One region of the Mesorhizobium sp. M0833 genome, then DNA from elsewhere that is predicted to be linked to it. Evidence: riboswitches for the same ligand, from Rfam matches in the RefSeq annotation. Region 1 holds a riboswitch; the other holds the start of a gene.
What was found. Region 1 has a riboswitch for S-adenosylmethionine ahead of NKH98_RS00905 (O-succinylhomoserine sulfhydrylase). Riboswitches for the same ligand answer to the same signal wherever they lie in the genome.

Region 1 (4,729 bases):
AGCCTACAAGAAGGGACGACTGCTGTCGCCGATCAACCATCCCGATCCGGCGCATCTCCATCTCACCGGCACCGGGCTGACGCATCTCGGCTCCGCCGCGACCCGCGATTCCATGCACAAGAAGCTCAGCACGGACGGCGAGGAACAGCTGACCGATTCCATGAAGATGTTCCGCATGGGGCTTGAGGGTGGCAAGCCGGCGAAGGGCCAGATCGGCGTGCAGCCGGAATGGTTCTACAAGGGCAACGGCACTATGGCGGTGGCGCCCGGTGCGGCGCTTGTGTCGCCGGCCTTCGCCCAGGATGCCGGCGAGGAGCCGGAAATCGCCGGTATCTATGTGATCGGCGACGACGGCGCCCCATTCCGCGTCGGCTTCACCCTGTCGAACGAGTTTTCCGACCACGTCACCGAGCGTGTGAACTATCTCTTCCTCGCCCATTCCAAGCTGCGTAACGCTTCGTTCGGCCCGGAGATCCTGATCGGCGACCTGCCGTCCGATATCCGCGGCGCTTCACGCATCCTGCGCGACGGCAAGCTGCTTTGGGAAAAGCCGTTCCTGTCGGGCGAGGCGAACATGTCGCACACCATTGGCAATCTCGAGCATCACCACTTCAAATACTCGGCCTTCCGCCAGCCGGGTGATGTGCATGTACACATGTTCGGCACGGCGACGCTGTCCTTCGCGGACGGCATCAGGACCGAGGCCGGTGACGTATTCGAAATCGAGGCGCAGGATTTCGGCCTGCCGCTGCGCAACCCGCTTGAAATCGAGCAGCCGGTGAAGGTGGCGGTGAAGGCGCTTTGAGGCGTCGATGACAGCGTGATCTCCCCCCTCGTGGGGGAGATTGGCAGTTCCAAACTCATCGCGCGGCGCGGAAATGCTTGGACAGTTTCAGGCCCTGCGCCTGATAGTTCGAGCCGAGATCTGTGCCGTAGAGCGCCTGCGGCCGTTTCAGCATGTGCTCGTAGACCAACCGTCCGACGATCTGGCCGTGGTCGAGGATGAACGGCACTTCGTGGCTACGCACCTCGAGCACCGCCCGGCTGCCGGTGCCGCCCGACGCCGAATGGCCGAAACCCGGGTCGAAGAAACCGGCATAATGGACGCGGAACTCGCCGACCAGCGGGTCGAAAGGCGTCATTTCGGCGGCGTAGAGTGGCGGCACATGGACCGCCTCGCGCGACACCAAGATGTAGAATTCGTCCGGATCGAGCACCAGCTCGCCGGCGCCGCTTTTGTAGAGCGGCTCCCAGAAATCGACGACATCCTGCGCGGCGCGCTTGTCGACGTCGACCAGGCCGGTGTGGTGCTTGCCGCGATAGCCGACCAGCCCGTCCTTGTCGCCGTCGAGATCGATCGACAGCGCGATTCCGCCGCCTGAGATGTTGGGTGGTTCGGTGGCGACCAACATTTCGGCGCGGTGCAACTCGTGCAGCTCGCTTTCCGACAAGAGCGCATTGCCGGTGCGGAACCTGATCTGCGACAGCCGCGAGCCGGTCCGCACGATGATCGGGAAAGTGCGCGGGCTGACCTCCAGATAGAGCGGGCCTTCATAGCCAGCGGCGATCTTGTCGAACTCGTGGCCACGGTCGGTCATTACGCGGGTGAAGATATCGAGCCGTCCGGTCGAGCTTTTCGGGTTGGCGGAGGCGGAAATATGGGCGGGCAGCGCCAGGCTTTCGAGCAGCGGCACGATGTAGACGCAGCCGGTTTCCAGCACCGCACCTTCGGCGAGGTTGATCTCGTGCAGCTTCAGCCGGTCGAGCTTGTCGACAACCCTGTGGTCCGGGCCGGGCAAGAAGGAAGCACGCACTCGCCAGGCCTTGTCGCCGAGCCTGAGGTCAAGGCTGGCCGGCTGGATCTGATCGGCATCGAGCATGCGCGGCGATTTCAGCGCGCCCGTCTGGAACAGCGCGGAAATATCCTGATCGGGAAGAATGCCTGTCTGCCGCAAGGGTCTGGCTCCGTTCGAACGCCGGGCGAGGTCTTGTTCTGTCGCAGGTCCGACCGTGGACGCCTTTGGCACCTGCTTGGTACAACCCTCTTAATCATGCCGGCAATTGACGCAAGCGTGGCGCGGGTCTAAAGCTCGTTATCCCGTGGTGATTTGGCCGGTCGGCTTGCAGCCACGTTAAACAAGTCGCTAAAGGACCGTCGGGCCGCAAGGCCATATGGACCGGTTGCGACTTTCGCGGCCGGTTTTTTGTTGTTTGGACCAATTTTGGTGTTTGGATGGAATGATGACCAAGAAGCGCGACTGGAAGCCTCAGACCGCACTCGTGCATGCCGGGACGCTGCGTTCCGGCTTCGGCGAGACCTCCGAGGCGATGTATCTCACCCAAGGCTATGTCTACGAGACGGCGCAAGCGGCGGAGGCCCGCTTCAAGGGCGAGGAGCCGGGCTTCATCTATTCGCGCTATGCCAATCCGACGGTCGACATGTTTGAGAAACGCATGTGCGCGCTGGAAGGAGCCGAGGACGCGCGCGCCACGGCATCCGGCATGGCGGCGGTGACGGCAGCACTGCTGTGTAGCGCCAAGGCGGGCGACCATATCGTGGCGGCGCGCGCGCTGTTCGGCTCCTGCCGCTGGGTGATCGAGACGCTGGCGCCGAAATACGGCATCGAGGCAACGCTGGTCGACGGCACCGACATCGCCAATTGGGAAAAGGCGGTCAAGCCAAACACCAAACTGTTTTTCCTGGAAAGCCCTACCAATCCAACGCTGGAGGTAGTCGACATTGCCGCCGTCGCGGCACTTGCCAATTCGATCGGCGCCAGGCTGATCGTCGACAATGTCTTCGCTACGCCCTTGCAGCAGAAACCGCTGCAACTCGGCGCCCACATCGTCGTCTATTCGGCCACGAAGCATATTGACGGCCAGGGGCGCTGTCTTGGCGGCATCGTTCTGTCGGACAAGAAATGGATCGACGAGAACCTGCATGACTATTTCCGCCACACCGGCCCAAGCCTCTCGCCCTTCAATGCCTGGACGCTGCTGAAAGGCCTGGAGACGCTGCCGCTACGCGTACGCCAGCAGACGGAAAGTGCCGGCCGCATCGCGGATTTCCTGGCCGAGCGCCCGCAAATCGCCCGCGTCATCTATCCCGGCCGCGCCGACCACCCGCAAGCGGCCGTGGTCAAGAAGCAGATGTCGGGCGGCTCGACGCTGATTTGCTTCGATGTGAAGGGCGGCAAGCAGGCGGCCTTTGCCTTCCAGAACACACTCGACGTCGTGCTGATTTCCAACAATCTCGGCGACGCCAAGAGCCTGATCACCCATCCGGCGACGACCACACACAAGAACTTGACTGATGAAGCCCGCGCCGAGCTCGGCATCGGACCGGGAACGCTCAGGCTGTCAGTCGGCCTTGAGGACGCCGACGACCTGCTCGAAGACATCGAGCAGGCACTGAGAGTTGCCGGATAAGGGCTGGCCGAACAGAGGCGAGCGGGGACGTGCCGATCAGGCGCCGGACGGGGTCTCTTCCAGCTCCGCGACGGTCTTTGTCTGGATAGTCATCACGTTGCCGCGCCAGTCGACGGCGCCGCTCAGCCATCCGCGCGCCCAAATGGCGGGAAGCATCAGGTCTCGTGCCATCATCGCCGGGATCGTGCGCGGCGACAGGTGCCATCTCTTGGCCGAGGCCAAGGCGCATTCCGGCAGGTAGGCCGCGACCAGCACGGCGATGGCGGTGGCCGGCAGGCTGACGCCGGCGTCAGCCGCCGCGATCAGCGCCAGCACCAGCGGCGGTGCCGCGCCGATCAGGATTTCGGGAGCAAAGAACAGTGCAAAGGTGACGCGGCGCAGCCGCGCCCAGCGCGCCTGCCGCGACCAGATCTCGCCAAGCGTGCGCCGGCCGAGCGGCTGTTCGAAGGGAGAGGCGACAAGATTGACCCGCAGTCCGAGCCCGTTGACCAGCTTGGTCGCGGCGGCGTCCTCGGCGATCTCGGCAGCAAGCGCGCGGATGCCGCCATTGGCATCGAGCATCGGCTTATTCCACAACATGCTCTTGCCCTGGGCGAAGCCGAGGCCGAGCGCCTCTCCAGCGTACTGCCAGCGTGCCTGCAGCGTGTTGAGAAAGGCGCATTCGACCTCCCCCCAGAAGCCGTCCGGCCGCGAGCCGATTGGCGTCGAGCAGACGAGGCCGGTGTCATGCCGCCACGCCGCCATCAGGTGCTGGACGTAGTCGCTCGGCATAAGCACATTGGAATCGGCAAGGATGACCCAGCGATAACGCGCCGCCTCCCAACCCTTCACGCAATTGTTGAGTTTTGGATTGCCGCTGATGCGGTCGTCACCGACCAGAAGGCGCGCGCGAATAGCTGGAAAGCGCGCCATTGCGGCAGTGATCGGCTTGACCACCGGGTCGTCGGCATGGGCGACACAGAAGATGAGTTCATAGCGCGGCCAGTCGAGTGAGAAGGCGCGCTCCAGCGTCTCTTCGGCAAACGGCTCGACGCCGCGCGCCGGGATGACGATCGATACCGGCGGCGCGTTGGCCGCCGGCGGTGCAATACTGGCTGGTCGCTTCAGCTTCTGCGAAGCTAACAGGATGCTGGCGAGATTTGAAAGAAGGAGGGCTATGGAAAGGAGGGCGGCTGCGAATGTCGGTTCCATCGAGATCTGGTCACTCCAGAAATGCCGGCCGCATGACAGCCGTTTTCAACAATTCGACAGAACGCTGAGTCGTCCGGCACAAGCCTGCACACCATCATTGTCACTCAAA
Region 2 (4,729 bases), on a different contig from region 1:
CGACGCTCGGTGTCACCCGCAGCCCGAGCCCGCTTAATTGCTCGCTCAGCCAGGCCAGCCAGGTCTCGTTATGCGCCACGCTGCGCTCGATATGGACGCGGTCGCGGATCGCCGCGATACCGGCCTCGATAGCCGTCGCATTGACGTTGAAAGGCCCGCGCACGCGGTTGATCGCGTCGATGATATGCGTTGGCGCATACATCCAGCCGATCCGCGCCCCGCCCAGGCCCAATTTGGAGAAAGTGCGGGTCATGACCACGTTTTCCGCGCTGCCCACCAACTCGACGCCGGCTTCATAGTCGTTGCGCCGGACATATTCGGCGTAAGCGGCATCCAGCACCAGAAGCACGTTTCGCGGCAGGCCGGCATGCAGGCGGCGCACCTCCTGGAACTGCACGTAGGTGCCGGTTGGATTGTTGGGATTGGCAAGGAAGATGATCCTGGTACGCGGCGTCACCGCGGCAAGGATTGCATCGACATCGGCGCGTTCATCGGTCTCCTTGACCGTAACCGGGACGGCACCGGCCGATTGTATGTAGATCTTGTAGACCATGAAGCCGTGTTCGGTGATGATGGCTTCGTCGCTAGGCGCGAGGTAGGTCTGCGCCAGCAGGCCCAGAATCTCGTCGGAGCCGTTGGAGCAGACGATGTTCGCCGGGTTGAGCCCGTGCACCTCGGCGATCGCTTCCCGCAGGCGCCTGGCGCTGCCGTCGGGATAGACCGCGAGCTTGTCGGCGACCGCGCGCGCGGCCTCTATCGCCTTTGGCGAAGGACCGAGCGGGTTCTCATTTGACGACAATTTATGGACCTTGGCGACACCTTCAGGCGCCGTGCTCTTGCCGGGCACATAGGCTTCGATATCCATGATGCCGGCGCGGGGCCTTGGGCGTGTCTGATCCGGTATCTGGCTCATTCCATGAAATCCGTCGAGAGTGCCTCCATCCGGAGGCCGCAGCGGAAATACAAGCCGTGGCCCGGAATGTCGAGGGCCGGCAAATCGGGATCAAGAACTTGCCGTTGACGAAGCCATGCGTCGGTCCTAGAAGAGCAGCGAAAGTTCCGTGGTGATTTGGCCGGTCGGCTTGCAGCCACGTTAAACAACTTGCTAAAGGGCCGTTTGCATCTTGTAACCGGCTTTGCGAAGGCATGGCCGGTTTTTTGTTGCCCTGGCTGGTTGTTGCCCAGACCGGCGGTGGACAACTGAAGGCCGGGCAAGGAGATGTGATGGTCGCTTTGCGCGCGCGAAAAACCAACAACGAGGCCGACCAGCCCTCGAGCCCGGTGTTGCGTTTCGGCGCCGACAAGCCGCTCAAGCTCGACGCCGGCACGCTGCTGTCGCCGTTCCAGATCGCCTACCAGACCTATGGCACGCTCAACGACGAGCGCTCCAACGCCATCCTCGTCTGCCATGCGCTGACCGGCGACCAGCACGTCGCCAACACCAATCCGGTGACCGGAAAGCCGGGCTGGTGGGAAGTGCTGATCGGCCCCGGCAAGATCATCGACACGGACCGTTTCTTCGTCATCTCGTCAAACGTCATCGGCGGCTGTCTCGGCTCCACCGGCCCCGCCTCGACCAATCCCGCCACCGCGAAGCCCTACGGGCTCGACCTGCCGATCATCACCATCCGCGACATGGTGCGCGCGCAGCTGATGCTGGTCGAGCATTTCGGTATCGAACAGCTGTTCAGCGTGCTGGGCGGCTCGATGGGCGGCATGCAGGTGCTGCAATGGGCCTCGAGCTATCCCGAGCGCGTCTTCTCGGCGCTGCCGATCGCCACCGGCGCCCGCCATTCTTCGCAGAACATCGCTTTCCACGAGGTCGGCAGGCAGGCAGTGATGGCCGACCCGGACTGGCATGGCGGCAAATACTTCGAGCACGGCAAGCGGCCGGAAAAGGGGCTGGCGGTGGCGCGCATGGCCGCTCACATCACCTATCTGTCGGAAGCAGCGCTGCACCGCAAGTTCGGCCGCAACCTTCAGGATCGCGAAGCCCTGACCTTCGGCTTCGATGCCGACTTCCAGATCGAGAGCTATCTGCGCCATCAGGGCATGACCTTCGTCGATCGCTTCGATGCCAACTCCTATCTCTACATGACCCGGGCGATGGACTATTTCGATCTCGCCGCCGACCATGGCGGCCGGTTGGCCGATGCCTTCGCCGGCACCAAGACGCGCTTCTGCCTGGTTTCGTTCACCAGCGACTGGCTGTTCCCGACCGAGGAGAGCCGCTCGGTCGTGCACGCGCTGAACGCGGCCGGCGCCTCGGTATCGTTCGTCGAGATCGAGACCGACCGTGGCCACGACGCCTTCCTGCTCGACGAGCCGGAACTGTTCGCCGCCATCAAAGGCTTCATCGCCTCGGCGGCGCGGGCCAGAGGGCTCGGCGCATGACCCCGAAAAGTTGCAGACTTTTCGGATCAGGGCCATGCGCCAGGCAAGTGACGAGCCCATGAGCGTCAACCGCGCACAGCGCGTCGACCTCGAGGTCGTCGCCGATCTCATCCCGCCGCAGTCGCGGGTACTGGACGTCGGTTCCGGCGACGGCCTGCTGCTCGAATTGCTGCAGGCGACCAAGAAGGTCGACGGTCGCGGGCTGGAACTGTCGCAGCGCGGCGTCAACGAATGCGTGGCGCGCGGCCTGTCGGTCATCCAGGGCGATGCCGACAAGGATCTCCAATTCTATCCCGACAAGGGCTTCGACTTCGTCGTCTTGTCGCAGACCTTGCAGGCGACCCGCAATCCGAAATTGGTGCTCGACGAACTGCTCAGGATCGGCAACCGCGCCATCGTCTCATTCCCAAATTTCGGTCACTGGCGGGTGCGCTTTTCGCTACTGTTCAACGGCCGCATGCCGGTGACCAAGGACCTGCCCTATTCTTGGTATGACACCCCCAACATCCATTTCTGCACCATTCGCGATTTCGTCAATCTGTGCGACGAGCTTGGCGCGACGGTGGAAAAGGCGACCGCGCTCGACGCCAATGGCCAGCGGATCGGCTTCTCGATGCCGTGGTGGTTCTGGAATTTTTTCGGCCAGCAGGCGGTGTTTCTGCTGAAACGATAAGAGCCAGTCGTCGCAGATCGTCCCCTTATTCGAGAACGTCGGTGGCCTTGTGCGGATGCGCAACGCCATCGACCAGGACCACGTCGGACTGAGAATTGTCGGTGCGCAGCGGCAATATCTCCTGATAGGCGGGCGAGCGGTACCATGCGCGCGGCTGCTGCATGTCTGGAAATTCGATCATGACGAGGTAGCCCGGCCAGGTGTTTTCAACGACTTCCACCTCGCTGCCATGCACGATGAAGCGCCCGCCAAACGGCTCCAGCGTCGCATCGATCTTGTGCAGGTACTCGACGATCTGCGGCCCCGGCGTGACCTGGCGTATATGGGCGACGGCCTAGGCGGTCATGGCTGTACTCCCTGGTGGTCGAAGCCGGACAACCGGCTTGATGGGAGCAGTTTGCCGAGACCTTGCACACTGGTCGATTACCGCCGCGGTAATGACACTGAATACAAAACCGACGCGCCTCTGCCGTTGCTGCTCCGAACAGGGCCGTGGGCGAGCCCTGCTGTCACCTGAAAAATATTTCCGCCTGGCGCCGATGATTTCCGCACGCCTGCGCTGTCCTTATCGATGAGCGCGCCTGGATGGTCCGGCGGCCGGGAACAGAGAGGTGATCCATGGGATCGTTGCAAGGTCAGAATGTTGTAGTCGTAGGAGGCAGCCGTGGGGTCGGCCGCTCCATCGCGGAGGCCGCCCTCAACGAGAGAGCGACGGTGCTGGCCGTCGCCCGCGGAAAACAGGCCCTGGCGCAATTTGCCTGGGAGGTCTCGGGCGTGAAGACGCTCGCGGTCGATGCGACGGTGGACTCCGCCCCCGATAAGGTCTTCGCCGCGCTGGAGCCGGACGTGCTGGTAATCTGCGCAGGCGCGCTGGCCCCTTCCGCGCCGCTGCACGAACAGAACTGGAAGGCGTTCTCCGCAAATTGGGACACGGACGTCAAGGCATCGTTCCTGTTTTGCCGGGCCGCTCTGCGGCGTCCGCTCAAGCCGGGAACCCGTATCGTTCTGATCTCCAGTGGCGCGGCCTTGACCGGCGGGCCACCCAATACCGGCGGCTATGCCGGCGCAAAACGCATGCAGATGTTCCTGGCCGGTCATAGCCAGAAGGAAGCCGACCGGCTCGGCCTCGGCCTTCGCTTCATGGCGCTCGCGCCGATGCGCATCATGCCGGAAACCGGCGTGGGCAAGGCCGGCGTCGACAGCGTCGCTGCCTATATGGGCATCCAGCCGGCGGACTTCATCGCCGCCATGACCGACATGCAAACCCCGGCCGACGTCGGACGGGCGGTGGTCGCGCTCGCCACCGGCCAGCCGCAAGGCAGTTCCTTCGTGGTCAGCGGTAGCGGGCTTGCACCAGCCGCCTGACGCGCGCGTAATGCAAAGCTCACTCGTAACCGCACAGCCGCATGACAGACGCTCAACCACCTCTGGAACCAGCACGCCAGCCGATCCTCGATCGGCTGGCCTTCGAGAAGGTCATGGCCGCCCATCGCCGCGAGCTCAAGCTGCATTGCTATCGCATGATGGGTTCGCTGCACGAGGCCGACGACCTCGTCCAGGACACGTTGCTTCGCGCCTGGCGCGCCAGGTCGGAGTTCGACGGGCGAGGTTCGGTTCGTGGTTGGCTCTACATGATCGCGACCAACGCTTGCCTCAACGCCA

Region 2: it holds a riboswitch for S-adenosylmethionine, as region 1 does, so the genes downstream of both, metX (homoserine O-acetyltransferase MetX) here and NKH98_RS00905 (O-succinylhomoserine sulfhydrylase) in region 1, are expected to answer to the same signal.

The regions. Positions count from the first base shown of each region.
Region 1 covers NZ_JAMYOQ010000001.1:195,361-200,089, reverse strand. Annotated here, with positions in the region: gene araD1 (AraD1 family protein) at 1-805, shown strand, start outside; gene NKH98_RS00910 (2'-deoxycytidine 5'-triphosphate deaminase) at 861-1,955, opposite strand; SAM riboswitch at 2,091-2,168, shown strand; gene NKH98_RS00905 (O-succinylhomoserine sulfhydrylase) at 2,239-3,429, shown strand; gene NKH98_RS00900 (ceramide glucosyltransferase) at 3,466-4,620, opposite strand.
Region 2 covers NZ_JAMYOQ010000014.1:38,727-43,455, reverse strand. Annotated here, with positions in the region: gene hisC (histidinol-phosphate transaminase) at 1-913, opposite strand, end outside; SAM riboswitch at 1,052-1,129, shown strand; gene metX (homoserine O-acetyltransferase MetX) at 1,225-2,394, shown strand; gene metW (methionine biosynthesis protein MetW) at 2,453-3,067, shown strand; gene NKH98_RS17485 (DUF1330 domain-containing protein) at 3,093-3,389, opposite strand; gene NKH98_RS17480 (SDR family NAD(P)-dependent oxidoreductase) at 3,686-4,432, shown strand; gene NKH98_RS17475 (RNA polymerase subunit sigma-70) at 4,474-4,729, shown strand, end outside.